Regions from separate parts of the Bradyrhizobium sp. HKCCYLS3070 genome, predicted to be linked through region 2. Evidence: riboswitches for the same ligand, from Rfam matches in the RefSeq annotation. Region 2 holds a riboswitch; the other holds the start of a gene.
The links. Region 2 has a riboswitch for cobalamin ahead of ACQR03_RS18385 (TonB-dependent receptor plug domain-containing protein). Riboswitches for the same ligand answer to the same signal wherever they lie in the genome.

Region 1 (14,761 bases), on a different contig from region 2:
GATGCAGCAGAACGGGCGACGCGCCGAGCGACGCTGCAGCGGCGGCGAAGCCTCCGGCGAAGTCGGCGACCTCCTCGCCATCGAGCAGATCGCGCTCCCGATCGTCCTGCGGATGCACGAGGGCATCGGCGCTGCGGACGCGGGCGCGGAACGTGTCGGAGGCCGACACGCCGTCATGCGCTCCGCCGAAACTGTAAGCGGTGCTCTCAAGATACGCTTCGCCGAGCTGCGACCGGCTCGTCCAGTCCATCCCGAGCGCGAGGTCGGCGGCAACGGCGCCGTAGCTGCCGGGCGCGCCGCCGAACACGCGCGCCAGGCTCTCGCCGCGCCGCCGTGCCGCGGCCAGCGGATTGTCGGCATCGTCCTCGTCGAGTGACGCCACCTTCTGCACGGCGAGATCAAACAGCGCGATCTGCGCTTCGAACAGGTCGCGGAACAGCCCCGAGATCCGCAGCGTCGCATCGATGCGCGGGCGGTCGAGCATCGCCAACGGCAGCACGTCGACGCCGGTGACCCGATTGGAGTTGAGGTCCCAGCGCGGCCGCGCGCCGAGATAAGCCAAGGCCTGGGCCAGATCGTCGCCGCCCGTGCGCAGCGATGCGGACGCCCAGAGATCGAGCATGAGCGCGCGCGGGTAGTCGCCATGATCCTGCAAATAGCGCCGGATCACCTCATCAGCCGCGCGTACGCCGACCAGGGCCGCGGTCCGGGTCGGGATCGCGCGCGGATCGGTCGCGGTCAGATTGCGGCCCGTGGGCAGCACGTCGAGACGGCCGCGGCTCGGCGCTCCGGCGGGACCGGCAGCAACGCGCCGGCCATCGAGCGCGGCGAGCAACGCGCTGCGCTCGGCCGCAGCGCTCGCGGCGATCCGTGCGGCGATGTCGGCGCGATCGACCGTCACCGCCTGCCCCATCGCCGCCGTGATCGCATCGGCCAGCAGGGCGGTCGCCGCCGTGTCGGGCGCCTCCCCAAACACATGCAGGCGGTCGCGCACCGCGAGCTCCTTGATGTCGCAGAGCTGCGCATCGAGCTGCGCGATCGCCTCGCGTCCGGTCATGGCACGGTCGAGCCCGCAATCGGCGGCCAGGCCGCCCTGCCAGGCCCGCGCGACGATTTCCTCCTCGAGCAGTTTCAGGCGGCGTTTGTCGAGGCCATCCGCCTCGGCATATTCCTCGACCAGCCCCTCCAGCTCCAGCAGGGATCCGTGCAGACCGGCCTGCGACAGCGGCGGCGTCAGATGCCCGAGCGTCAGTGCCGACAACCGCCGCTTGGCCTGCATCGCTTCGCCGGGATTGTTGACGATGAAGGGGTAGATCACCGGCAGCGGGCCCAGCACGGCCTCCGGCCAGCAGGCATTTGACAGCGCCAGCGCCTTGCCCGGCAGCCATTCCAGCGTGCCATGCGCACCGAGATGGATCAGCGCATCGATCCGCTCGGCCTCTCGCAGATATGCATAGAGCGCGACATAGGCGTGCCGCGGCGGCACGCTGGTGTCGTGATAACCGGACTTGCGATCGGCGCGACTGCCACGATCCGGTTGCAACAAGATTAGGAGTTCTCCCGCACGCAGCACCGGAAAATGGAAGGCGCCATCCCGGAACGCGGGGTCCGCTTCCGCCTCTCCCCAGATGTCATGTAGCGCACGCTGCAGATCGTCCGGCAACGGCGCCAGAGCACACCGATAGGCCGCGAGCGGCACCACGAGCTGATCTGCCTCGTCCCGCAGCAGCGTTTCGATATCGTCCGCAGTCGGCGCTACACGGCCGATATCGTACCCCGCCTCCGCCAACAACCGCGCAATGGCGGCTGCGCTTGCGCTGGTGTCGAGACCGACGGCGTAGCCGCAACGCCCGCCGCGCGACGGATAATCGGAGAGTACCAGCGCCACGCGCCGCTCGCTGGCCGGCAGCCCCCGCAATTGCGCCCATCGCGCCGCCAGTTGCGCGACGTAAGCAATGCGGTCCTGTTGAGGCACATAGCGCATCGCGCTGAACTGCAGACGCTCATCCGCCGGCGCCTCGCCCTTGAACGCAATCGGGCGCGCCAACAGCCGGCCGTCGAGCTCCGGTAGCACGACATTCATCGCAAGGTCCGTCGGCGACAGTCCGCGCACCGACGAGGCCCAGGCCTCTTCCGTGCTCTGCGCCTGGATGATTTGCAGAACTGGTGCATCGGCCACGTCGAGCACCGTGGTGCCGCCGTCGCGCAGCGCCGAGAACGCGGTGGCGTTCAAAATGATCGCAGGACGCCGGCGCTGGACGAGTCGCGCCAGTGCATCCCCAATATTGGGATCCTTCAGGCTGGTCACCGCGACCGCGACTGCCGCCAGCCCTTTGGCTTCGATCGCCCGCATCAGCTCAGCAATCCCGGCCGTATCGGCAGCGAGCAGGCTCGCACGGTAGAACACGATCAGCGCGCTCGGCCGCGCATCATCATGGCTGCAGAGATCATCGATGCCGACGGCTCCGCGATCGGGCATGAAGCCGACGATCGAACCGATCGCGATCGGTTCGGCAAACTGCGCGTCGCGCCCGAGCAGCGTCGCGAGATAGCGCAGCGCCTCGCGCGCATTGCCGACCCCGCCCTCGTGCAGATAACCGTAGAGACGCGAGGTCGCGTCCTGCGGCAAGGTCGAGAGCTCAGCAAGCCTGTCGTCGGCGCGATCGTCACCCGGCAGTGCCGCGAACAGGATGTGGCGGCTGCGGCAGACCGATGCGATGCGCTCCAGCCCGTAGCGCCAATAGTCGAGCCCGCCGAGACAGCGCACGACGACGGCGCGCGCGCCCAGCACGACGCGGTCGACATAGAGATCGACCGACATCGGATGCTTCAGCCGTTTCAAGCTGGCGAGGCGCAGGCTCGGCAGGTCATCCGACGACACGGTCCAGGCTTCGGCCAGCGCCGACAGGTCGGTGTCCGAGAACGACAGCACGACGATCTCGGCCGGCGACTGTGCAAGATCCACGGCCTGTTCGAGGTCGTCGAGATCCGCGCCCGTTGTCGCCAGCAGGTGCATCGGTGACTATCCTGTGATCAGGCTCTGGATGGCAGCGGCATCGAGGCCGCGCTCGCCGATGATCACCAGCCGCCCCTGCCGCGATTCGCCCGAGCGCCACGGGCGCTCGAACTGATGCTGGATGCGGCTGCCGACGGCCTGCACCAGGAGGCGCAGCGGCTTGCCGGCGACTTCCACGAACCCTTTCACCCGCAACACATCATGTGCGTCGACGGCGGCCGCGATGCGGTCGACGAGCGCATCGGGCGAAGCCTGCGCCGGAACGTCGAGCACGAAACTCTCGAAATCGTCGTGATCGTGCTCGGCCTCGTTGTCGTGATGCGACGGCCGGGCCGCGAGATCGTCCTCCGCGGCGGCACCGAGCCCGAGCAGCACCGAAGCCGACAGCCTGCCGTGCTCCGTCGCGATCACCTTGACGGCACGCTGCACCTTCGCCGCGATCTCGGCGGCGACATCCTTGCGCTGCTCCTCGCTCATCAGGTCGCTCTTGTTCATCACGACGAGATCGGCGCACAGCAGCTGGTCCTCGTAGACCTCCTCCAGCGGATTGTCGTGATCGAGCGACGCATCGGTGGCGCGCTGCGCGGCGAGCGCTTCGGGATCATCGGCGAAGCGTCCCGCGACCACCGCCGGACCATCGACGACCGCAACGACGCCGTCGACGGTGACGCGCGTCGCGATCTCCGGCCAGTTGAAGGCCTGCACCAGCGGCTTCGGCAGCGCCAGCCCCGAGGTCTCGATCACGATATGCTCGGGCGGCTCCTTCTGATCCAGCAGGCTCCTGAGCGCCGGCACGAAATCATCGGCAACGGTGCAGCACAGACAGCCGTTCGACAGCTCGACGATGCGATCCTCCGGACAGTCCGGCACGCCGCAGCCTTTCAGGATGTCGCCGTCGATGCCGACATCGCCGAACTCGTTGACGATGATGGCAAGCCGGCGACCGTTCGCGGTCTCGATCAGGTTGCGCACCAGCGTGGTCTTGCCGGCGCCGAGGAAACCGGTGACGATGGTGCAAGGCGTCTTGGCGAACGACTTCGTCATGGCGATGCGAGCTCTCGTTTTCAGCGTGGCGCAGACAGCGCAGGCACGCGCGCGACGGTGTTCTTGCGAATGTATTCGGGACGCTCGCGCCAGGCCGGCAGACCGGCGTCATGGCGCTGATGCAGTTGCGCAAATGTCAGCACATCCCGCGCATGCAGATCCGGATCGAGCGCGCCGAGCACATAGGTCCATTTGCCCGGCGCCGTCACCGCAACCGTGCACGCACGATTGCAGTTCGACAGACACTCGACACCGACAACGGTGACACCGGCGCGCTGCGCGGTCGGCAACGTCTCGATCGCGGCGAGCAAACGGGCTCCGGCCCGCGGCTGATCAGGCGGCGTAGGTTCCGTCCCCTGCGAACGGCAAGTGACGCAGACGAACAGCGTCGTCTCACCAGTCTCCGATGCGGTCATCAATCAGCCGATCACGCCGGCCGCCGTCGCCGCGGCGACCCCACCCACCAGCACGATGGCAGCGCCCGCGAGCCGCAGCGCCAGCGGCGCAGCCGTCTTGGCCTTCGCCGACAGCAGCCTTGTGCCGAGGAACGCGCCGGCGGCGATGATGGTCTGGATCACGAGCAGACCGACGAGATAGGCCCCGAGCGGGGTGTTCTCGGCCCCGACGATCGATTCGCCCAGCGCATATCCATGGACGAGACCGGTCACGGCGAACAGGCCGGCGACGGGCAGCACACCGAAACGGCCACGCATCACCACCACCAGCCCAACCACGACGGTGGTCAGGCCGACCAGCAGCTCGGCAGCCGGGATGTTGGCCTTGGCCACATGAAGGCCGACGCCCGCGATCATCGCGGTGGTGAAGGCGAGCACCGGCGCGAAGCCGCGGCCCAGAAGCGCTGCAACGATGCCCGCGCCCACGATCGCCGCCAGATGGTCGATTCCGATGACAGGATGGCCGAGGCCGGACAGCATCCCCTGTGCAAACGTCTGCGGCAGCTTGCCCCCCATCATGTGATGCGCGAAGGCGGGATCGGTGGCGAGCAGCACCAGGCTCGCGGCTGCAAAGGTCGTGGTACGGGTCAACTTCATGGCCGTCTCCGTCGCTTGCCGGCTCCCCAGAGGACCGGACGATGCGCTGCATCCGACGGCATCCCACCCATCCCGGCGGGATCAGAACCAGCATCGCGACTCCCCGCGCGACGGGTCGGCCAACAGCAATCTCGACGGCAGGTCTCCTGGCTTTCGGGTCGCTGCATGGGGCCACCTTCCCGGTTTCCCAGTGGTGTCTTGGCCTCACACTCGCCGATTACAGTTGCGGGGGCAGCCACGGCCTTGGGTCAAGAACCCGCACCGTGTTCCCTAAATCTCTCCTTTCGGAGAACCGTCATCTGTTAGATACGGGTCGCACCAAAGCCCGTCAATCGGAATCGTCCCCATGGTCCCCGCCCCGCCGCATCCCGCCCTGCCGCGCCTGACGCTGGTGCTCGGCGGTGCGCGCTCGGGCAAGAGCCGCCATGCCGAGGCCCTCGTCACCGCCCTTCCCGCGCCTTGGACCTATGTTGCGACCGCGCAGGCCTTCGACGCCGAAATGACCGACCGGATCGCCCAGCACAAGGCGCGCCGCGCCAAGGGATGGAAGACGCTGGAGACGGCGCATGATCTCGCGGGCCTCGTCCGGGCAAGCGGAGAATCGGGCGTACCGATGCTGATCGATTGCCTGACGCTCTGGCTCAGCAACGTGATGCTCGCCGACATGAACGTGCCGGCCAGATGTGCCGAGCTGATCGACGCGCTCAGGAACGCGCATGGCCCGATCGTGGCCGTGTCCAACGAAGTCGGATTGGGCATCGTGCCGGACAACGCGCTCGCGCGCGCCTTTCGCGATGCCCAGGGGCGACTGAACCAGGACATCGCGGCCTTAGCGGATCGCGTGATCCTGATGGCGGCGGGACTGCCGCTGACGTTGAAGTGACCAGGAGAAAATGCCGATGACCGGAAGCGCCGACGATTCACGCCACAAGGCGAAGATGGAGAACCGCAAGGCGGTGCAGGATGCCGAGGTCGCCTCCAAGACCGTGGAGAAGGGCCTGCTGATCGTTCACACCGGCAAGGGCAAGGGCAAATCGACGGCGGCGTGGGGCCTGATGCTGCGCGCACTCGGCCGCGGCTTTCGCATCGGCGTCGTGCAGTTCGGCAAAGGTGCGTGGGAAACAGGCGAGCGCAAGGCGATCGAGAAGTTCGGCGATCAGGTGTCGTGGCACACGCTCGGGGAAGGCTTTACGTGGGAGACGCAGGATCGTGCGCGCGACGTCGCCGCGGCCGAGCGCGCCTGGGCGAAGGCTAAGGAGCTGATGGCGGATCCGTCGATCCGGCTGCTCGTCCTCGATGAGCTCAACATCGCGCTGCGCTACGATCACCTTGATATCGCAGACGTCGTCGCCACGCTCGCAGGGCGCCGTCCCGATCTGCACGTCGTCGTCACCGGCCGCAACGCCAAGCCGGAGCTAATCGAGGCCGCCGATCTCGTCACCGAGATGAACCTCGTGAAGCATCATTTCGCGGCCGGCGTGAGGGCGCAGGAAGGCATCGAGTACTGAGTTCATGAGCGCGCGGGCCATCATGTTCCAGGGCACCGGCTCCGACGTCGGCAAATCGCTGATCGTCGCGGGGCTCGCGCGCGCGCTGACATTGCGCGGCCTCAAGGTGGCGCCGTTCAAGCCGCAGAACATGTCGAACAACGCCGCCGTCACCGCTGATGGCGGCGAGATCGGCCGTGCCCAGGCGCTGCAGGCGCGCGCGGCGCGGCGGCCGATGACGGTGCACATGAACCCGGTGCTGCTGAAGCCACAAAGCGAGATCGGGTCGCAGGTCGTGGTGCAGGGCCGCGTCATCGGCACCGCCAAGGCGTCGGCCTATCAGGCGATGAAGCCGCAACTGATGGCGGCCGTGCTCGACAGCTTCCATCAGCTCGCGGCGGATGCCGACATCGTGCTGGTCGAAGGCGCAGGCTCCGCCTCCGAGATCAACCTGCGCGGCGGCGACATCGCCAACATGGGCTTTGCGCAGGCGACGCAGATTCCGGTGGTGCTGATCGGCGATATCGATCGGGGCGGCGTGATTGCGAGCCTGGTCGGCACCAAGACGGTGATCCCGCCGGACGATGCCGCGCGCGTGGCGGGTTTCCTCGTCAACAAGTTTCGCGGCGACCCCGCATTGTTTGCGTCGGGCATGAACGAGATCGCGCAGCGGACGGGGTGGACATCGCTCGGGCTCATTCCACATTTTCCGGATGCGCGCCGCCTGCCGGCGGAGGACGCGCTTGGCCTGGCTGAACGCGGATCATCGGGAGGACAGCGACCGAAGGTCGTCATCCTCGCCTATCCGCGCATCTCCAATTTCGACGAGTTCGATCCGTTGCGGCTGGAAGATGGAATCGATCTGCAGTTCTTGCGGCCTGGCACGCCGATCCCCGGCGACGCATCGATGGTGATCCTGCCGGGCTCGAAGGCGACGATCGCCGATCTCGCCGCCTTGCGTGAAGTCGGCTGGGACATTGATCTCCGCGCGCATCTTCGCCGCGACGGCCGCGTGCTCGGCATCTGCGGCGGCTATCAGATGCTGGGGCGCGTGATCAGCGATCCGGATGGGCACGAGGGTGCAGCTGGTTCCGTCGCGGGACTTGGCCTGCTCGACGTCGAAACGACACTGACCGATGACAAGGCGTTACGCGAGGTCCAGGGCACGCTGACGCACGATAAGCTCTCGTTCCGCGGCTACGAGATGCACATCGGCCGCACGGAGGGACGGGCGACACAGCGCTCCTTCCTCACCTTCTCCGATGGCCGGCGCGATGGCGCCATCGCGCCTGATGGCCTGGTAGCCGGCTGCTACGTGCATGGCCTGTTCGCCGACGACGGCCTGCGCAGCCATTGGCTGCGCGGCCTCGGCGCGACGACCAGCGGCCTCTCCTATGAGATCGATGTGGACACGACGTTGGATGCACTCGCGGCGCATCTCGAGCGCTACGTCGACGTTGACCGCATCCTGGCATTGGCGAGCAAGCCCGCGCCGCCCGTGGCGGCTACAGGATCCTGACCAGGACGAGTCCTGCGACGACCAGGGCTTGAACCAAACAGGCCAGCCGATACAGCCGCAAGGCCTGCCGGATGTCGGACGCGTCGAGATCGGCGCGCCCGTCGCCCATCCAGGCATCGGTGACGAGATGACCGTGATAGACGCGCGGCCCCGCCAGGCGCAGTCCGAGCGCACCGGCCATCGCCGCTTCGGGCCAGCCGGCGTTGGGCGAACGGTGCTTCGATGCATCGCGTGCGACGGCTCGCACCGCGGCCGAAGCCGAGGCGCTCGGGATGCAGGCCGCGGCGGCTGCGATCCACAGCGCGGACAGGCGCGAGGCCGGAAGATTGACGAGATCGTCGAGCCGCGCCGCCGCCCAGCCGAACGCGCGGTGACGGTCCGAGAGATGACCGATCATACTGTCGGCGGTGTTGAGAGCCTTGTAGATCAGGATGCCCGGCAGCCCGCCGACGACGAGCCAGAACACGGGTGCGACGACGCCATCGGAGAAGTTTTCTGCCAGGCTCTCGACCGCGGCCCGCGCGACGCCGGCCTCATCCAGCCGCTCGGGATCGCGGCCGACGATCATCGAGACGGCTCGGCGGCCACCCTCGAGCCCCTCCTGCCCCAGTCCCTCTGCAACCGCGGCGACATGCGTGTCGAGACTGCGCTGGGCCAGCAGGCTGCTTGCCGCCACACCAAGGATGATGGTTGCGACCGGTTCGCCGACGAGCGCCTGCATGACCCATGTTGCGGCGAGACCGGTGGCCATCATCCCCGCGACGAGCAGGCACACGAGCGCAATGCCGCGCGCGCGTCGTGCGGCAAAGCCGTCTGCTGCCCTGTTCCAGCGGCGGTCCCCCCATGCTATCAGCGCGCCCACCCACATCACGGGATGACCGATCCGCTGCACCAGGACCTGGGGATAACCGACCGCCGCCTCGACGAGGAGCGCCGTGAGCGCGAGAGAGACGAACATCGATCTCCGCTGAAGGAAAGACATGTAAAGGAAAGAGATGGACGACAGAGCGACTAGCATGCGCGCGGACGAGCCGGAAGCGATCCTTCACGGCGGCGATCTCGCTGCGATCAGCCGTCGCTATCCGGATGCGCCACAGCCGTGGATCGATCTGTCGACCGGAATCAACCCGATCCCCTATCCCGTGCCGGCGATCCCGGCTGAGAGCTGGGCAATGTTGCCCAGCAAGCTCGACGAGCAGGCGCTGTTGTCCGCTGCTGCCGCACGCTACGGCGTGCGGACACCCGCATCGATCGTTGCAGCCGCAGGCACCCAGGCGCTGCTCCAGATCCTGCCGCGTCTTCGCGCTCCAAGTTCGGTTGCCGTGCTGGCGCCCACCTACGAAGAACATGAGCTCTGCTGGCGCAGCTGCGGCCACCAGGTGCGTCTGGTCGACAAGGTCGAAGCACTGGCCGAAGCAGACGTCGCCATTGTGGTCAACCCGAACAATCCCACGGGGCGATTGATGCCACGCGCCACACTCCACTTGCTGGGCGTGTTTCTCGCCCGTCGCAACGGTTTGCTCGTGGTGGACGAAGCCTTTGCTGATTTCTGTCCCGTTGAGGCAAGCCTGATACCGAATTTGCCGCCAGCCACGCTGGTGTTGCGATCGTTCGGAAAGGCTTACGGTCTGGCCGGATTGAGACTCGGTTTTGCCGTCACGTGCCAGGACCTGGCCGATCAACTGCGCCGGGCGTTGGGGCCATGGGCCGTGTCTGGACCTGCGCTCGCGGTTGGCTCGCTTGCTCTCGCTGACGACCGATGGCTGCAGGAGGCACGCGTGCGGCTGATGTCAGACGGACAACGCCTCGATACGATGCTGACCACGTCCGGCTGCAGGATTCACGGCCCCCCTACGTCCAGGGCTCTTGGAGGAACGCCGCTGTTCAGACTGGTCGAGAGCACGGATGCTGCCGCATTGGCCGAGCGGCTCGCCCGCCATGGCATCCATGTCCGGCGTTTTCCGGCTCAAACAAGCTGGCTGCGCTTCGGCCTGCCGGGCCATGAGACAGGCTGGCAGCGGCTGGCGCAGGCGCTCGGCAGCGCGTCCTAGCCGAGAACGCAGGCGGCAAGCAGCAGCGTTTCCGTGACCTCGATGCTGGCGCCATGGCAATCGCCGGTGATGCCGCCGAGCCGCCATTGCCAATAGAACGCGATTCCCGGAACCAGAGCGATCGCGATCAGCGTCGGCACCGCACCGGCCAGCGCGCCGATCGCGAGCGCGCCGCCCCAGGCGACGATGACGTTCCAGCCGACGCTGTTCGAGATGCTCGCCCCCAGCCCTGGCTTCAACGACAGCAGGGTCTTATTGCAGATCAAAGTCCCCCAGCGTGCCCAGGCCGGGATCAGCACCAGCGCCCAGGCCGTCGGGCCCGTCGCCAGCTCGGCGATCAGCACCAGCTTGGCGGCGATCTGCAAGCTGATCGCGACGACGGCAAAGCTGCCGGCATGGGGATCGCCCAGCACGGCGATGAAGCGTTCCGGCCTGCCATGCGAGGCGCCGAACGCGTCGGCGACGTCGCCGAGCCCATCGAGATGCAGCGCGCCGGTGATCCCGATCCAGGCGACCAGCACGGTCAGCGCGACGATCCAGGGATCGGCATCATGAAAAAGGCGGGCGACCAGCGCCAGACAGGCGCCAATCACCAGTCCGGCTGCCGGAAACCAGACCGACGCCCGTGCAAGATCGTCCGGTCGCGACTCAGCGACCCGCGGTGTCGGCAGCCGTGTCAGGAACTGCAATGCGATCCAGAATTCACGCAGACTCATGGCTGGATGATCTCGACGATTTCGCCCCAAGATACACCATCACCGCCCTGCCCGGCTTCGAGCGTGATCCGCGTGCCGGGCCGGATGCGCAGGCTCCACAGCTGGCGCAGCGGCCAGCCGAGCAGATGCGAGAGCGCTGCGCGCATGGCGCCGCCATGCGCAACCACCAGAACCGGCGCAGGCTCGGGCCGGGTAAGGATACGATGTGTTGCGCGCGCCACTCGCGCCTGCAAATCGGACCAGCTCTCACCGCCCGGCGCCCGGACCTCAGCATCGGCATGGAAGGTGTCGAGCAAGGCTTCGCCTCCGGGCTCCGCGGCGATGTCGCGATGCGTCCGCCCGTCCCAGAGGCCGAAATCGAGCTCGCTCCAATCCGCTTCGATGTCCAGCGCGCAGCCGGTCAGCCGGGCATAATCCTCCGCTGCCGCACGTGCGCGCGCCAACGGCGAGCTGACGACGCTGCGCCAGATCCGACTCCGCGTCTGCCGCCGGAATTGATCCCAGCCGGGCTCGCTGAGCGGCGGGTCGGTGCGGCCGTCGAGATGGCCGTCCCGTCCTGTCGTCCCGTGCCGCAGCAGATCGATCCGCATCAGGACTTGGCTCCCGAGACGGCGGCCTCCGCAAAGGTGGCCATGCCCCCGTGGAGCGCGCAGGCCAATCGGATGATCGGCAGCGCAGTGGCGGCGCCCGAGGCCTCGCCGAGCCGCAGATCGAGGTCGATCAGCGGACGGGCACCGAGCGCGTCGAGCACGATGGCGTGGCCGCGCTCGGCCGAGCGATGCGAGAACAGCAGCCACGGACGGCAGGAGGGATTGAGGCGGACGGCGACCAGCGCCGCGACCGAGACGATGAAGCCGTCGACCAGCACCGGCCAGCGCCGCTGCGCGGCGGCGACGATCGCGCCGGCCATCGCAATGATCTCGAAGCCGCCGACGGCAGCCAGGACGTCCGCGACGGCCGCTCCCGCCGTGAGCCCGTGTCGCCCCAACGCATCGGCAATCACCGCAGCCTTCCTCGCCCGCCCGGCGGCGTCGAGCCCGGTGCCACTGCCGACGATGTCCGCGGGCGCGCATGACAGCAGCGCGGCGGCGATGGCTGCCGCCGACGTCGTGTTGCCGATCCCCATCTCGCCGAAGATCACGAGCTGCGGCGCGTGATCGGCCTGCCGCGCCACCGCGCGCCGTCCGGCGTCGGCCGCGAACGCGACCTCCTCCGGCGTCAGCGCCGCCCCGGTGCTGAAGTCGCGCGTGCCGCGCCGCGGCTTGTCGACGACGACACCGGGCACCGGCTCATCCGCCAGCGTACCGACATCGACCACCTCGAGCGGACAGCCCAGGCTGCGCACCAGCACCGAGATCGCCGCGCCACCGGCCGCGAAGTTGTGCAGCATCTGCACCGTCACTTCCGGCGGATACGCCGACACGCCCCGTGCCGCGATGCCATGGTCCCCCGCGAACAGCACCACCGGGACCCTATCGGCCCCCGGCCGCTCCAACGCCTGCAGCGCCGCCAGCTCGACCGCCACCTGCTCCAATCGCCCAAGGGCGCCAATCGGCTTGGTCAACTGGGCCTGGCGTTCCAGCGCCGCCTGCCGATGGAGCTCGGACGGGGCCACACAATCAAGGCTGATCCATTCGGGAAGCACCACGGATCCTTTCAGCATCACTCGGGTTCAGGACGATTGCCACTGCGAGGCGGCCGAGACAAGCTCCGTGAGGCGCCCTATTGTCATCGAACCGTCATCGAACGTGACGACAGGTGGCTGCCCACGCAGCCCGAAAGACTCTCATGGAATACTTCCGCCGTTTCACCTTCCTGTTCGCCGCGCCCGTCTTCGAGACCGACGACCTTGCGGGCGTCCGCTTCAACCAGATCATCGAGGAGATCCAGCGCTCGGGCTTCGAGGTGGTGCGCGCCCGCAAGCTGGAGGACGCCGAGATCGCCGTGCAGACGGATGCCGCGATCGGCTGCATGGTCGTCGATTGGGGCAAGAAGGGCCTGGAAGGCAAGACGGCGTCGCTGATCAACCTGATGCGCCGTCGCGGACTGGACTTCCCGATCATCCTCCTGATCCGCCGCAAGCGGTTCGAGGATCTGCCGGTCGAGGTGCTCGACTTCATCGACGGCTATGTCTTCCTGTCGGAGGAGACGCCCGCCTTCATCGCCAAGAACCTGGTCAGCCGGCTGAAGCAATATGCCGAGACACTGAAGACGCCATTCTTCGGCGCGCTCGTCGACTACGCCGAGGAAGGCAACCAGCTCTGGACCTGCCCCGGGCACAATGGCGGCGTGTTCTATAGCCGCAGCCCGATCGGCCGGGTCTTCGTCGAGCATCTCGGCGAGGCCGTGTTCCGGGACGACCTCGACAATTCCGTGCTCGATCTCGGCGATCTCCTGACCCATGAGGGGCCGGCGCTGCGCGCGCAGAAGGAAGCGGCGCAGATCTTTGGCGCCGAGAAGACCTATTTCGTCCTCAACGGTACCTCGACCTCCAACAAGGTCGTGCTCGGGGCCCTGGTCACCGACGGCGACCTCGTGCTGTTCGACCGCAACAACCACAAGGCCGCCCATCACGGCGCGCTGCTGATCTCCGGCGGAGTCCCGATCTACGTCCCAACGGTTCGCAACCCCTGGGGCCTGATCGGCCCGATGCGCTGGGATCTGCTCGATGAGGAGCACCTCCGGCAACAGATCCGCGACAACCCGCTGGTCAAGGATCCTGACGCCTGGCGCAAGCCGCGCCCGTTCCGCGTCGCGGTGGTCGAGCAGTGCACCTATGACGGCACGATCCACAGCGCCGAGATGATCCTGAAGCGGATCGGGCACCTCTGCGACTACATCATGTTCGACGAGGCCTGGGCGGGCTTCATGAAATTCCACCCGCTCTACGCCGGCCGCTTCGCCATGGGCCTCGGCGATCTCGGGCCCGACGCTCCCGGCATCATCGCCACGCAATCGACCCACAAGCAGCTCGCGAGCTTCTCCCAGGCATCGCAGATCCACGTCAAGGACCGCCACATCAAGGGGCAGCGGCGGCGGATCGAGCATCGCCGCTTCAACGAAAGCTTCATGCAGCACGCCTCGACATCGCCGTTCTACCCGCTGTTCGCCTCGCTGGACGTCGGCGCACAGATGATGAAGGGCCGCTCCGGTGAGGTGCTGTGGGACGACACGATCCGGCTCGGCATCGAGTTGCGCAAGAAGATCCGGGCGATGCGCCGCGAATTCGAGGAGAAGGAGAAGGATCCGGCGCGGCGCTGGTTCTTCGAGCCATTCGTTCCGGATCGCGTATCGATCCCCGATGCGGCCAATCCCGGGGCTAGCCACGACGTGGCCTGGGAGGCGCTCTCGACCGACCAGCTCTCGACCGATGCCGCGCTGTGGCAGCTCGCGCCCGGGGCGGCATGGCACGGCTTTCCGGATCTCGCCGCTGGCTTCACCATGACCGACCCCAACAAGCTGACCCTGCTCACCCCCGGCTTCGATCGCACCACCGGCGGCTATGCCGATCACGGCATCCCGGCTCCGATCGTCGCGCAATATCTGCGCGAGAACCGCATCGTGGCGGAGAAGAACGACCTCAACTCGTTGCTCTTCCTGCTGACGCCGGGGGTCGAGGCGAGCAAGGCCGGAACCCTGATCAGCGGTCTGGTCGCCTTCAAGCGGCTCCACGACGACAACGTGCTGCTGGAGGACGCCATTCCGGAGTTCACCCGCAAGCGCTTTGCGCGTTACGGCATGCTGCGGCTGCGCGACCTCTGCGCCGAGATGCACCGCTTCTACCGCGAGGCCGAGGTGAGCGCGCTGCAGGCGAAGCAGTTCCAGCCGCAGCACTTGCCCGAGATCGCGATGTCGCCGCGCGAGGCGGCGCGTGCG
Region 2 (14,761 bases):
GGCTTCAAGGTGATGGAAGTCGCCGAGGCCGCGAAGTGGGCCGACCTCGTGATGATGCTGACCCCGGACGAGCTGCAGGGCGACATCTACCGCGAGCACCTGCACGACAACATGAAGCAGGGCGCCGCGCTGGTGTTCGCGCACGGCCTCAACGTCCACTTCAACCTGCTCGATCCGCGCGCCGATCTCGACGTGCTGATGATCGCGCCGAAGGGCCCCGGCCATACCGTCCGCTCGGAGTACCAGCGCGGCGGCGGCGTGCCCTGCCTGATCGCGATCGCCAAGGACTCCTCGGGCAATGCCCATGACCTCGGCCTGTCCTACGCCTCGGCGATCGGCGGCGGCCGCGCCGGCATCATCGAGACGACGTTCAAGGAAGAGTGCGAGACCGACCTGTTCGGCGAGCAGGCGGTACTGTGCGGCGGCCTGGTCGAGCTGATCAAGGCCGGCTACGAGACGCTGACCGAGGCCGGCTACGCGCCGGAGATGGCCTATTTCGAGTGCCTCCACGAGGTGAAGCTGATCGTCGACCTGATCTATGAAGGCGGCATCGCCAACATGAACTACTCGATCTCCAACACCGCCGAATACGGCGAGTACGTCACCGGCCCGCGCATCATCACGCCGGAAACCAAGGCCGAGATGAAGCGCGTGCTCGACGACATCCAGTCAGGCCGCTTCGCGCGCGACTGGATGCTGGAGAACAAGGTCAACCAGACCTCGTTCAAGGCGACCCGCGCCAAGCTTGCCCAGCACCCGATCGAGGAAGTCGGCGCCCGCCTGCGCGACATGATGCCCTGGATCAAGAAGGGCGCGCTGGTCGACAAGAGCAAGAACTGAGGTCTTGCGGCGAAACCGAGAAATGAAAACGGCGGGCAGAGGCCCGCCGTTTCTGTTTGGGGTCGTTGAAGGCCCGCCGGCGCGTTCAGGACGCCGCGCGGCGCGACGCCACCGGCGTCAGCAGGCGGACGATCTCGCTGACGGCGACGAGGCCGACGAGCCAGGCGGCGCTGGTCAGGCCGAGGCGGGCGACGATCGGGAGCGCGAAGCTCGCAGCGCCGCCGAGTGCGGGCGTGGCGGCCAGCAGCACCAGCTCATAGGCGGCGTAGGCACTGGGGAGCGCGACGGCAAGCGCGACCGTCGCTGGTGCTGTGCGCAAGGTCGCCAGGGCCATGCGGGCCACAACGGTGGCGCTGAGCGCCGCGACGCCGATCATGGCGCCCCAGGCCAGCGTGTTGGCATCGACCGGATAGTGCAGCGCGCCGAAGCCGATGCCCTGGTTGACCAGCCAGGCGCCGAGCATCACCGGCAGCGCCGCGCGCAGCGGCAGCATGGCGGCGGCGATCACGGCGAAGGCCGCAAACGGCGTCGCGCAGGCGAACACGAAGCTCGCCAGCGCGCAGGCCCCTGTCAGCAGCGCGAAGCAGAACGCAGCGGCATGCCGTTGCGGAACGGGCGCGAGGCGAGCTTCGGAACCAGACCGGGCGAGGACGTCGAGAGTCATGGAACATCTCCTTCTGTTGCGATTGTAGTCCATTTCGGCAGCTTCTGTCAGCCGCCGGGAGGTTGGTCGGCGGCGTCACTGCACGCCGAAGCTCGCCACCCGGATGCCGCCGAACACGCCGAAGCCCGGCGCGAGGAATCCGGTCGGGTTCTGGTAGTGATGGTTGAAGAGGTTGTCGATCCGGCCGAACAGCTTGACCTGGTCGGACAGCGCGTAGTCGCTGCGCAGGTTGACGACCGTATAGCCGGGCGCGACGAGGCCCGTGGTCATGCCGTCGCGGCTGACGTCGAGCCAGTCGCCGATGTGCAGCAGCGTCGCTGACAGCGTCAGCGCATCGATCGGCCCCCATGTCGCGGTGGCGCTCCATTTCTCCTTCGGCCGCCGCAATAGCTGCAGGCCGGTAGTCGCATCGACCGCGCGGGTGAACGTGTAGTCCGCACGCAGCGAGATCCGGTCGGTGAGATCAGCGGTCACGAAGCTCTCGGTGCCCTCGGTGGTCGCGAGGCCGACATTGGCGTAGGAGGTGAAGGTCGCGTTGAAATTGATCAAGTCGGTGATGCTGTTGTGGAAGTAGGTCGCGCCGAAGCGGAGACGATCGTCGAACAGCGGCTGCTCGAAGCCGGCGTCGTAGCCGGTGCTCTGCTCCGGCCGGAGGTTGGGATTGGCGAAGAAGTTGAACGCCGGAAAATCCTGGTGCAACTGGCTCAGGGTCGGCGCCTTGAAGCCGGTGCCGTAGCTCGCCTTCAGCTTGGTCTCGGTCACCGGCAGGATCACCGCCGGCGCGATCCGGTAGGTGCCATGGCCGCCGAACTGGTCGTTGACGTCGTTGCGCAGGCTCGCCACCACGAACCAGCGCTTCGCGAACTCGGTCTGCAGCTCGACGAAGCCGGCCTTGTTGCCATTCTCGGCCGAGAGGTCGGCGGTCTTCAGCCGCTCGGTCTGCTGCTCCGCGCCGACGACGAGATTGTTATGCGGCGCCAGCTTGGTCACCGCGTGCCAGTCATACTTGATGCGCTCGCCGGCCGCGACCGCTGCCACCGGATTGCCAGCCGTCAGGTCGGACGACCGGTCGTTCACATAGTTGACGCCGAAGTAGTTCCGGATGCGGCCGCCGAGCAGCGACCACACGGCTTCCTGGCGTGTCGCAAGCTGGTGGACGGCGTGGTTGCTCTGGGCCGCGTCGGGAAAGCTCGGAAAGCCGCTGTCGCCGGTGAACAGCAGCGTCGCGTCGGTGTATCGAACCACCGAGTTCAGCGTCCAGGCCTCGTTGAGGTCGACGCCCAGCTTGGCCGAGGCGGTGAGGTTGTCGTAGGCATTGCCGATGGCCTTCTGCCCCGCAGGCAGCAGCTGCCACGGGGTCACCGGAACGTCGCCGGCGTGCAGATGCGCGACATTGACCGCGTAGTTGACATTGTTTTGTGAGCCGCTGACGCCGGCTGACTGGTTGAAGGTCTTGAACGAGCCGCTCTCGACCGAGGCGGTCGCGCGCGCCGGGCCCTCGCCCTTGCGCGTGATCACCGAGATCACCCCGCCGATCGCATCCGAGCCGTAGAGCCCGCTCTGCGGCCCGCGCAGCACCTCGAACTGCTGGATGTCGGCGGCGAGCAGATGCGCGAAATCGAACGCGCCATTGCCGTTGGTGACATCGCCGACGTCGATGCCGTCGATGAAGAGCTTGGTGTGATTGGCGTTGGTGCCGCGCATGAAGACGTTGGTCTGGCCGCCCGGGCCGCCGGCCTGCACCACGTTCAATCCGGGGATCGTGCTCAGGATGTCCGGCACGGTGCGGGCCTGCTGCGCGGCGATGTCCTTGTCGGTCACCACGGTGATCGCATTCGCGACGTGGGCCACTGGCGTGACGACACCGGTCGGGCTGACGGCGACGGGGGTTCCGGCTGGCGCGGCCGGCTTTGCCGCCGGCATCTGCTGATGCGCGGCGCTGGCGGTTCTGCGGGGGATGGCTGGTTTCTGAGCGATCGGCTCGCGCGGCGGGTCGACCTCAACCGGGGGCAGAAGGTCGGGGGAGGCGGATTGCTGCGCTGCTGTGGGCGAGGGGCCGAGCAGGGCGAATGACGAGAGGACGCAGAACGACGACAGAAGGGCGCGACTGCGCCTGGCATGGGGAACGGGAGACACGAGGAACCTCGGCATGACGTCAGTGGCACGTCACCGCGAACGAGGTCTCATGCAGCCCTTGGCAGGCCTGCCTGAAAACGATGCCAATAACGCCCCGACCGGCATCCTCGCGTGTGACCACGGCTGACGGCAGGTCTCCTGGCTCGCGGGTCGTCACCTCCACGTCGCCTTCCCGGGACCGAGATTTCCCAGTGGCCTTTGACGCGAGATTCGCCGCTTACAGTTGCGGGGGCAGCTGCGGCCTTCGGTCACGTCCCTTGCGAGACGCATCCGGCACCGCATTCCCTTTTGAGCCCCGGTCGAGGGGCACCGTCGCGATCACCGTAGGAGTGCGGGCGCACCAAAGTCAATCCGGCGCCCGGCGATCTCCTGGCGATAACGCTGGCCGGTCGGCTTGGTGATGCCCGGCCGCCTGCGACAACCATAGCCGTCGTCCCTGCGAACGCAGGGACCCATAGCCACCGGCGGTCGTGTGGCGAAGGACGACGACAAGACATTTTCCGCCAATTCACATCACGCGGTATGGGTCCCTGCGTTCGCAGGGACGACAGCGGAGCGCGAGTCGTTGCTGATGAGGATTGCGTCTTGTGAGCACCCGCTCACTTCTCGACCTTGTTGTGCACCATCCAGAATCGCAGCGTGCGCTGGGCGGTGTCGAGCGACAGGCGGCCGTAGTCGCGTTCCGCGAGCTTGAGCGTGTCGCTGTCGATGGCGTGCTTGATCGGCCGATGGGTCAGGATTTTCGCCACCACCGACCAGGCCAGCCCGGCGGCACGGCAAGGGATCAGCACGATGTCGGTGCGCGGGCCTTCGAGCACCTTGGCCATCATCTCGGTCGGGACGTTGTTGAGCAGGCCGAGTGCGGCGGAAACCTCGCCGAAGCGGCGGGTTTCGGCGAAGAAGGCGATGGCGGCATCGTTGAGCTCGTTCAGCCCCTTCATGCGCTTGACGGCCTCTTCGGCCAGCGTGAAGTCGCGCCCGACCAGGCCGCCGTCGCTGCGCGCAACGTCGGCGATCGCCTTGAGGATCTTCTTGATCTCCTGTTGCAACGCCGGCGGCGCCGAGGCCATCAGCCTGGCGCGCACGGCTTCGGTCGCGCGGCGCAGGAGGTCGCGCAGGTGCTTGGTGGGCAGGTCGACGCGCAGCCCGATGATCTCGGACAATTCGTCGTCGTCCTCGGCATGCGCCATCATCCCGGAATAGCCGGACTCGGAGAAGCGCGCGGTCTGGTTGTTGGCGAGCTTGCGGATCACCCGGCGCTCGCCGCGGTCGACGATGATGTCGGTCACCGCCTCGGTCAGATGCGGACGGCTGGAGATCGCCATCAGGTGATCCTGGCCCTTGGTCGCCGCGACCTCCACCAGCGTATGCTCGGTGAGCCGGCTCGAGTGCATCAGCACGTTCTCGGCCACCGAGATCTCGTCGTCGCGGGCGAGCTGCTGGATCAATTCGACGGGCGCGTAGTCGACCGGCGCGAGATGCTTGCTGAGCTCGGCTCGCGCGCGGGTCTCGACCCGCGAGACCAGCATGCACAGCACGTTGTCGAATACCTTGATCTGGTCCTCGCTGAGGCGTTCGCCGTCATGCAGGAACAGGTTGGTGACTTGGCGCAGCGTGTTGACGCGCTTCGCCGAGGTGCCGCTGCGGACGGCCTCTTCGAGTTCGGTGATGATGGAGTCTTCTGAAGGCGGAAGCTGTTCTGGCTGTGACACGATCGCGCTCGTTTGTCCGGATTGCCGGAGCGACAGCAACGCGATTGTGATCCGCTGCAAGGCTTTCGGCCGGAGCAGTTTTCGGCACGGGCGATAACAATGCGTTAGGGGCCGAAGGCGTAGTACTCCGGAGAAACACGGATACGGAAAATTAAGACGATACATATAGGGGGGATGACGGGCTGGAGCCCGGTCTTCCGGAGATTCGCCGGACAGGCGATGGAATGAGGTGCGAACACCTCCCCGCAGACGCGGCGACGACAGGCCAGCGAAGCGGAAAGGTTAATGATCTCATAAGGTCACAAACCTTCCTTCATCCAACTTGCTCGCTGCCCTCGATCTCACGTCAGCTGTCATCCTCCCAAGCCTTGAAACTTAAATCCCATTCTTGCCGCGGCCATTTTGCCGACGCGCCGTGCGATGCGTGGCGTCACCCGATGTTCCGGGGCAGGTTCGGCGGGGCGATGACCTCGCGCGAAAAATCAGCGCCAGCATCCTGCCGCATCTCGTGCGATAATCGCCGCGCAAATCGTTGAGGTCACCATGAAATCCGTCGTCATCACCGGCGCATCCACCGGCATCGGGTTCGCCTGTTCGAAGCTCCTGCTCGCGCGCGGCTTTCGCGTGTTCGGCAGCGTTCGCAAGCAGGCCGACGCAGACCGTCTGCGCGGCGAGCTCGGCGCCAACTTCATGCCGCTGCTGTTCGACGTGACCGACGAGGCGGCGGTGAAGGCGGCCGCCGGCGAGGTGCGAGCGGCGCTCAAGGGCGAGACGCTCGCCGGTCTCGTCAACAATGCCGGCATCGCCGTCGCCGGTCCCGTGACGGAGCTGCCGATCGCGCAGTTCCGCCATCAGATGGAGGTCAACGTCATCGGCCCGGTCATCGCGACCCAGGCGTTCGCGCCGCTGCTCGGGGCCGATCCAGCCATGACGGGAGAGCGCGGCCGGATCGTGATGATCAGCTCAGTCGCGGGCCGCAACGGCAACCCGCTGATGGCGCCCTATTCGACCTCCAAGCATGCGGTCGAAGGGCTGTCCGAGAGCCTGCGCCGTGAGCTGATGCTGTTCGGGATCGACGTCATCGTCATCGCGCCGGGCGCGGTGAAGACGCCGATCTGGGCCAAGGCCGACGAAGTCGACCTGTCGCCGTATCAGGCCTCGCCGTTCTTCCCGGCGCTGCAGAAGATCCGCGCCTTCATGCTGCATCTCGGCCAGTCCGGGCTGCCGGCCGAGACCATCGCCGCGCGGGTGGCCGACGCCTTGACCTTGCCGGCGCCCAAGGTGCGCTACGAGATCGCGCCCGATGCCATGAGGCAATGGATCGTGCGGGTGCTTCCGAAACGGACCGTCGATCGCATCATCGCCAAGCGGCTCGGCCTGATGCCCGCGATCAGGCCCTGATGCCGGCGATGACGACCATCGGCAAGACCCAGGCGGAGCTGACCCGCCTGGTCGAGGAGGAACTTCGCGCGCAGCCGGGCTGCGAGACGGCACGTGTGCCGGCCGTTCATGCGCTCGACGTGCGCAGCGGCCGCAACTGGGAGATCCCGCACGTCGTTCTCGGCGACAGCCTGATCAGCGACGTCGACCGCGCCGTGATGAGCGTGCAGCGCCGGCTCGGGCGCGCGTTTCACCTGATCGACGATCCGGTCACGGCGCCGGAAGCGGCAGCGACGCCGCAGGGCAACGCTGGCGACTCCTGACAATCCTTGCGGGGATGTAAGCCCTGCGGGCTCAGGTCAGCAGGCCCTGCCGCAGCGCCAGCCGCACCAGCTCGATGTCGCTGGCCACGCCGAGCTTGTCCTTGATCAGCGAGTGCAGGTTGGCGACCGTCTTCGGGCTGAGATGCAACGCTGACGCGATCTCGTCGGTGGTGCGTTCGGCGAGCAGCATCTGCATCACCTCGAACTCGCGCGCGGACAGGACGTCGGCGGCCGCGCGCTCGCCGGCGAGGCGGCTGAGCGCGAGCTCGTGATCGATGTCGGGGCTGATCGCGATGCGGCCTGCGAGCACGTCCATGACGGCGCGCACGAGCGTCTCCGGCGGGCTGCTCTTGGTGACATAGCCGCGGGCGCCGGCGCGGATCGCCTGCACCGCGAAGCCGGCATTCTCATGCATGGTGAAGACGAGGATGCGCGCGCCGCGATCCCATTGCCGGATGCGGCGGATGCCCTCGATGCCGCCGACGCCCGGCATGGTCAGGTCCATGATGACGAGATCGGGCCTGACCTCCTTGAACAGCCGGTAGGCTTCGGCGCCATCGGCGGCTTCGGCGACCACGCGCAGCCCCGGCTGCTTCTGCAGCATCGACCTGTAGCCCTCGCGGACCACGGCATGGTCGTCGACCAGCAGGATGGTGCCGGCGGGGGTCGTCATGCCGCACATGCCGTTTCCGGCTGGGTCGGCGCAGGCGAGAGGGCCGGGACCGGAATCTCGACGTGGAGGCGCGCGCCGCCGGAGGTGGCGGCGAAGCTCATCTGGCCTCCCATGGAGGCGACGCGCTCGCCCATGCCGAGCAGGCCCATGCCCGGCTTGTCGGGAGCTTCGCCGAGAAGACCGTCGTCTTCGACGGTGAGCAGGGTCGCGCTGACCGGCCCCTCCTGAAGCGTCAACTGCAACCGCACCCGCGTCGCGTCGGCGTGTTTGACGGCATTGGTGAGCGCCTCCTGCGCGATGCGGTAGATATTGGTGGCGATGATGCCCGGCAGTCGGTCGACGTCGCCCGACAGGTTGATCTCGAAAACGGTGCGGCCGTGCTGGCGCCTGTTCCAGCCGGCGACGAGGCCCTCCAGGCTGCCGGCGAGGCCGAGCTCGTCGACGTCCGGCGGGCGCAGCCGCATCAGCGCGCCGCGCAATTGCTCCATCATGTCGCTCGCGGTGCGCGCGATGCCGTCGCATTCGCCGACCAGAGCGGGGCAATCCTGCGCCGCGCTGTGACGGATCGATGCCGCGAGCGCCCGGATCGCCGCCAGCGACTGGCCGAATTCGTCATGCAGCTCGCGCGCCAGGTGGCGGCGCTCGTCGTCCTCCAAGGCGATCAGGCGCCGGGTCAATTCGCCGCGCTGGGCCAGCGCCGTCTCCAGCCCCTCGGCGAGCTGGTTGAAGGCAGCGCGGATCGCCGAGAGCTCGGCGAGGTCGAACGGCGGCAGCCGCGCCGACAGATCGTTGGCGGCGATCCGCTCCAGCCCGGCGCGGATCAGCCGGGTGGGGCGCAGCGCGCGGGCCAGCGCGGCGTAGGCCAGCGCGCACAGCAGCACCAGCGCCGTCCCGAGCACCGGCAGCAGCCGGCTGAGCTCGCGCCAGGCGTCCGCGGTCATGACGCCGGCGTCGATCCAGACGACGGCATCGCCCGTCGTTTCGTCGCGAAACCTGACCGGCCGTGCCGCTTCGCGGCCCGGATCGAACAGCCGCCGATACAGCATCGCGAAGGCGCGGGGCGGATCGTCCGTCTGCGCCTCGGCGCCGCCGCAGATGCGCTGCACGATCACGCCGTCGACGCCGCGATAGGCGATGCACAGGCCCGGTCGCATCGCCGCCGCCGCGACCGCATCGAGGTCGGGAAAGCCGGCCGGCGGACTGGCGACCCAATGCATCTTGCTTTGCTGCAATTGCAGCGTCCGGGCCGTGATCTCGGCGATCCGCTCATTGCGCACATGCACCGAGCGGTCGATGTCGAACAGCACATAGGCGCAGATCGCCGCGAAGCACAGCGCCGAGACCACCGAGATGCGCAGGGTCAGGCGGTATTTGAGGTCGTAGCGGGTCCACATCTTCGGTGTGTCCATGACAGCCCAGCCGGCCGGCATTTAACGGCAGAACCGTCCGGGCCAAAAGCGCCGCGGCCCGGTGGACGGTGCGGTCGTGAATTTTTCCCGTGCCGCGCCGGGACCGTGGCCGCTGCGGCGATGGCACGGCGGCGTCTAGCTTCCGACCGCCAGACATCGTTGCAGGGGGATCCCATGTCGAACCGTCGCGTCGTCCGTTGTCTCGTTCTCGCGCTTGCCTTCGCGGCCGGCCCGGTCCGCGCCGCCTCCGCCGATGTCCCGGCCGTGCTGGTCGACGATTTCAGCTATCTCGACACGTCCGGCGAGCCGGTCGATCAGACCGCCGCGCATCAGCGGCGGCTGGATGCGTTCATCGCCGCGCTCCGCCGCGATGTCGCCGCCGACGCGCGGCTGCGGCCGGTCAGCCCGTCCTGCGCACCGTCCTGTCCGACCGATGCGTCCCCGGAGGCCCGGCTGCAGATGGCGGCCGCGGCCGGCGCCACCGTCGTGATCACTGGCGGAGTCCAGAAGCTCTCCACCCTGGTGCAGTGGGCGCGCGCATCGGCCATCGACGTCGCCTCCCATCGGGTCCTGTTCGACAAGATCTTCACCTTCCGCGGCGACAGTGACGAGGCTTGGCAGCGCGCCGAGATGTTCGTCTCGCGCCAGGTCCGTGACGCACTGGCGCCGCCGGAGCCGATCCGGCTGGCGCTGCTGCCGTTCGAGCTCGACGACACCAGCGCGGGCGCCGCGCTCGGCGAGACCGAATCCGACCAGAAGGGGCTGCAGGAGACGACCGACGCGGTGCGGCAGCTGCTGGCACAGTCCGGGCGCTATCGCCTGGTGGATGCGGCCGGCGAGATCAAGCCGGGGCAGCCGGTGCGTGAGTGCGACGATTGCGAGGCGCGGGCGGCCCGCGCGCTCGGCGCCCAGCAATCGCTGCTCGGCATCGTGAGACGGATCGGCCGCACCGAATACATCATCGGCTTTCGTGTCCGCCAGGCCGACAGTGGGACGCTCGTCGTCGCCGGTGACAGCGGATTGCGCCTCGGCGCCAATTATTCCTGGAGCCGCGGCGCGGTGCGTCTGGTGCGCGAGCGGCTGCTCGAGACCGGCCCCCAGAATTGAAAAAGGGCGAGGATCGGTACGCGAGGACGGCAGTGATGCCACCTCTCGTCGCGGCGCGAGACGACACGTCGCCCTCCGTGCAAATCCGGGCTGTTGTGATTTGTGACGATTTCATTACGGTCGGATGACAGGATAGCCTTCCTTGATCTGTCGGCATGCGCCGACGAAGGGCGCCTGCTTTCGATCGCCTGATGTCACTGACCCCGAACGACCAACCGATCACCACGCTCGCCGCGGCGAGCGCAACGCGCTCCGCGGCGGTCCGGCTGTCCGCCGTCGCCGCGCCGCATGTCGCGGCGCTGGCCCTGATGCTGCACACCGAGACCGATTTCGGCTCGCGGCTCGGCTTCGTGCTGGCCTGGGGCATCCTGAACTGCTTCTGGCTGGTGCTGCTGCGGCGGCCCGCGGTGTCCGGCGCGTTGGCGCTGACCATGGTCGTGGTGCTGGTGCTGCTGTCGCAGCTCAAGCACGCCGTGGTCCAGATGACGGCGAACTTCGTCGACGTGATGCTGATCGACCACGACAGCGCGGCGTTCCTGTTCACGATCTTCCCGAACCTGAAGCTGTCGGTGCTGGTGGCGGCCGCCGTCGTGCTGCCGCTGATGGGGCTGTTGTGGTGGGCGGATCCGTTCCGGATCGCGCGGCTGCCGGCGCTCGCCGGCAAGCTCGCCTGCCTCGCGGCGCTCACGCTGTATTCGCTCAACTGGCGCGACGAGGCCTGGCGCGGCTATTATGACGATGGCTATCTGTCGAAATTCGCCCGCTCCGGCGTCACGGCGGTGTCGGACTTTCTCGCCAACGGCTTCATGGAATCCGACGGCACGGCTGATCGAAGTCTGGCTGCCTTCGTCCCGGATTCCTGTCATCCGGCCGCGCGCCGGCCGAACATCGTGCTGATCCACGACGAATCCAGCTTCGACATCCGCTCGGCGCCAGGCATCAAGGTACCAGCGGGCTATGGCAGCCATTTCAAGTCGTTCGACGGCAAGGCGCGGCAGTTCATGGCCGAGAGCAATGGCGGACCGAGCTGGTTCACCGAGTACAACGTACTCGCCGGCCTGTCGTCGCGCTCGTTCGGCCGCTTCGCCTATTTCGTGACGCGGATCGCGTCCGGCCGGGTCGAGCGCGGCCTGCCGCTGGCGCTGCGCAATTGCGGCTACGACACGGTGTCGCTCTATCCCGCGCAGGGCGCCTTCATGAGCGCGCGCAGCTTCCAGACCACGGTGGGCGTCGACCGCTTCCTCGACGCGCGCGATCTCGGCGCCAAGGGCGTCGAGCCCGACGGCTTCTTCTACGATGCCGCGCTCGATCTGATGCAGCACCGGCCGCGCGGAAAGCCGCTGTTCATGTTCGTTTATCTCGCCGCCAACCATTTCCCGTGGGAGACGACGTTCCGGCCCGACCTGACGCCGTCCTGGCGAGCGCCGGGCAATCTGCCTTCGATCGATGAGTATCTGCGCCGCCAGGCGATGAGCGCGACGGACTATCAGCGCTTCCTCGCCAGCCTGAAGAAGCGCTTCGGCGACCAGCCGTTCCTGATCGTGCGCTACGGCGATCACCAGCCGGAGTTCTCGCCGCACATTCTCGATCCCAAGCTCGACGAGGCCGGCATCGGCGAGAAGCTCGAAAGCTACGATCCGCGCTATTATCAGACCTATTACGCCGTCGATGCCGTCAACTTCGAGCCGCGCCAGAGCGCGGTCGTGATGGACCGGATCGACGCCGCCTATCTGCCGCTGGTCACCTTGGAGGCGGCCGGCATTCCGCTCGATCCGTCCTTCGCCGAGCAGAAGGACATCATGCTCCGCTGCAAGGGCGTGTTCTACGCCTGCGGCGACGGCGCCGAGGCGCGCCGGTTCAACCGCATGCTGATCGACGCCGAGCTGATCCGGGGGCTCTAGACTCTCACCGCCCGCGACGGGTCGGTGGCTTCACGGGATTGCGATCGATCCGTCATTCCATGGGAGGATTGTCGGGACGGCCGCGTTGGGCTACCCCGTGCGCTCCGTGTAAGCGAGAGGTTCGACATGTCCACATCCGTCAAAGAACTGATGGCCGCCGCCAACGCGGTGGTCCCCAAGATCACGCCGGCCGAGGCGCAGGCGATGATCGCCAAAGGCAACACGCTCGTCCTCGACGTGCGCGATGCGCCGGAGGTCGAGAAGAGCGGCAAGATCGAAGGCGCGCACCACGTCTCGCGCGGCATGGTCGAATTTCGCGCCGATCCGGACTCGCCCTATCACGACAAGAATTTCAGCAAGGACAAGAGCGTCATTCTGTACTGCGCCTCCGGCGGCCGTGCCGCGCTGGCGGGCAAGGCGCTGAAAGACCTCGGCTACGACAAGGTGTTCAACGTGGGCGGCTTCAAGGATTGGGCCGACAATGGCGGCGCGGTGGAGAAGCCGATCGAGCCGGGGATGTGAGCGTAAACTGCTCACTAGGGTCAGGACCCATTTAACCGACAGAACGCTCGGGCGAGCGGCTCAATCCCACAGGGAGATGGCCGGCTTCAACCTTTCGTATTCGAAAGCATGGCGTTCAATCTCTCTGCCGCCGGCACTTTGGGAGCGCCACTTCTCGTGATCGCAAAGACTTGACGCCTACGACGCGGTTTAATGGAAATCTGTGCAATGGCCCTGCTATCGGCGGGAATGGCGAGCTGTGGCATGATGGTTATGCCGATATCTTGGCTGACCATGTTTACGAGAGCTTCGGCATCTCGCACCCGCAGCACAATCGGCGGATTGATCTTAGCTTGATCGAATATTTGACGAATGGCGGGCTCGCAGCCGGACGCGGACATCAAAAATGGCTCGTCGGCCGCATCTGTCAGGCTAATTTGCCGCCGGCTGGCAAGACGATGGTCTGATGCGACGACGAGAACAAATTCATCCTCCATGATGACGATGGGCTGCACCGCCGGCGTCGTCTCTCCCGTCAGGCCGAGATCAATGATGTCTTTCTCAACCCATTCGCAAACTTCCGCATCGGTCCCCTCGATCAGACTGACCGTGATGCGTGGGTACATCCTTTTGAACTCCGCGAGTCGGGCCGGCAGAAGCCGCGCTGCAACGCTCGATACACTGCCGATGCGTATATGCCCCGCGAGCAATCCATTGACCGCGCTGCAGGTTTGTCGAATGCGTTCGACGGCTTGAAGTGCAGCCCGGGCGTCGGCGAGCACTGCCCGACCAAGTTCGGTGATTCTGATTCCGTCACGATGCCTTATAAGCAGCTGCCCGCCCAATACCGCCTCTAAATGCTTGATGCTTTGGCTGACCCCTGACTGGGTGAGGCCGATCTCTGTGGCTGCAGCCGAGAAGGTGCCGCAATCCACGACGCTGCTGAGCACCCGAAGGTGAGCGAGAGATATATTAGTAATTGTCATATGCAGCCGCTGTCGAAGTAATTTTACTTATACATGACCGGCATGCTCTTACAAGGCGGAACTACAGCCGGAGAGCGATCATGTCCGACGCCATAGCGATTGCGCTTGTTGGCGAATTCACCCCTTCCTTCCTGCCTCACACCGCAACCAACGATGCGATTGAGCATGCTCGGCTGACGCTGGAGGGACGAATTACGGCGGAATGGATCTCAACCGTCCAGCTGGAGGCCGGGGCAGCCGAACAGCTTCGGCGTTTTGATGCGATCTGGATTGTTCCCGGGAGCCCATACAAGAGCCTTCTCGGAGCCATCAATGCAATTCGTTACGCGCGCGAGAGCGGCGTTCCGCTCTTGGGGACTTGCGGGGGCTGCCAGCACGTTGTGATCGAATACAGTCGCAATGTCATGGGCTTCGAAGACGCCGCGCACGCCGAATATGATCCCTACGCCTCCAACCTCTTCATCACACCATTATCGTGCTCGCTCGTGGGGCAGACGATGGAAGTCAAAATCGAGCCGGGCAGCCTCGCAGATGCGATCTACGGGGGGAAGAATCCACGCGAGCAGTACTACTGCAATTTCGGACTGAACCCGGAGCATCAGCAGAAGCTACATGACGCAGGATTGAGAATCATTGGCACGGACGCATCCGGCGAAGCGAGGATTCTGACTATCCCCGCGCATCGCTTCTTCATTGCTACTCTCTATGTACCTCAGCTGACTTCGAGCATCACCCAGCCTCACCCGGTGATCCTGGAGTTTATGAGGGCTGCGATGGAATCTAACCGATGAGGTGCGGTTCTCGCGATGTCGGCAATCCGTTCGACGCAATATCGTAAGGTGCGGCTCTGGTCTCTCCTCTCTTGCCAGAGGCTGAGACTCTGATCGCCGACAAGGGGCTATGACAGCGATGCCTTCCGAGCGGCTCTCGCTAAGCGAGGAATAGAGCCTTGCATTCCGTCGCGGGCTGGGCGCAGATCGCCCCTAACATATTGCAAATCCCTGTATCGGCAGCGTCACAAGGTCGAGAATATGTTCGCCGGACTTAAGGACTGGCGACGTCTCTCCATGCGTTACGACCGCTGCGCTCACACATTCTTCAGCGCCATCTGTATCGCGGCAACTGTTAT

Region 1: it holds a riboswitch for cobalamin, as region 2 does, so the genes downstream of both, ACQR03_RS31580 (HupE/UreJ family protein) here and ACQR03_RS18385 (TonB-dependent receptor plug domain-containing protein) in region 2, are expected to answer to the same signal.

Annotation. Positions count from the first base shown of each region.
Region 1 is NZ_JBNPTI010000019.1:25,824-40,584, reverse strand. It holds gene cobN (cobaltochelatase subunit CobN) at 1-3,016, opposite strand, end outside; gene cobW (cobalamin biosynthesis protein CobW) at 3,023-4,060, opposite strand; gene ACQR03_RS31585 (DUF1636 domain-containing protein) at 4,081-4,476, opposite strand; gene ACQR03_RS31580 (HupE/UreJ family protein) at 4,480-5,112, opposite strand; cobalamin riboswitch at 5,232-5,424, opposite strand; gene cobU (bifunctional adenosylcobinamide kinase/adenosylcobinamide-phosphate guanylyltransferase) at 5,459-5,995, shown strand; gene cobO (cob(I)yrinic acid a,c-diamide adenosyltransferase) at 6,012-6,620, shown strand; gene ACQR03_RS31565 (cobyric acid synthase) at 6,625-8,118, shown strand; gene cbiB (adenosylcobinamide-phosphate synthase CbiB) at 8,105-9,076, opposite strand; gene cobD (threonine-phosphate decarboxylase CobD) at 9,114-10,169, shown strand; gene ACQR03_RS31550 (adenosylcobinamide-GDP ribazoletransferase) at 10,166-10,885, opposite strand; gene ACQR03_RS31545 (histidine phosphatase family protein) at 10,882-11,475, opposite strand; gene cobT (nicotinate-nucleotide--dimethylbenzimidazole phosphoribosyltransferase) at 11,475-12,530, opposite strand; gene ACQR03_RS31535 (Orn/Lys/Arg decarboxylase N-terminal domain-containing protein) at 12,674-14,761, shown strand, end outside.
Region 2 is NZ_JBNPTI010000005.1:159,635-174,395, reverse strand. It holds gene ilvC (ketol-acid reductoisomerase) at 1-840, shown strand, start outside; gene ACQR03_RS18390 (hypothetical protein) at 926-1,504, opposite strand; gene ACQR03_RS18385 (TonB-dependent receptor plug domain-containing protein) at 1,580-3,655, opposite strand; cobalamin riboswitch at 3,752-3,969, opposite strand; gene ACQR03_RS18380 (DUF2336 domain-containing protein) at 4,240-5,352, opposite strand; gene ACQR03_RS18375 (SDR family oxidoreductase) at 5,896-6,753, shown strand; gene ACQR03_RS18370 (hypothetical protein) at 6,753-7,055, shown strand; gene ACQR03_RS18365 (response regulator transcription factor) at 7,087-7,728, opposite strand; gene ACQR03_RS18360 (histidine kinase) at 7,725-9,122, opposite strand; gene ACQR03_RS18355 (DUF2380 domain-containing protein) at 9,312-10,244, shown strand; gene ACQR03_RS18350 (sulfatase-like hydrolase/transferase) at 10,436-12,145, shown strand; gene ACQR03_RS18345 (rhodanese-like domain-containing protein) at 12,272-12,667, shown strand; gene ACQR03_RS18340 (LysR family transcriptional regulator) at 12,754-13,632, opposite strand; gene ACQR03_RS18335 (CTP synthase C-terminal region-related (seleno)protein) at 13,713-14,423, shown strand; partial or broken gene ACQR03_RS18330 (transposase) at 14,538-14,761, shown strand, end outside.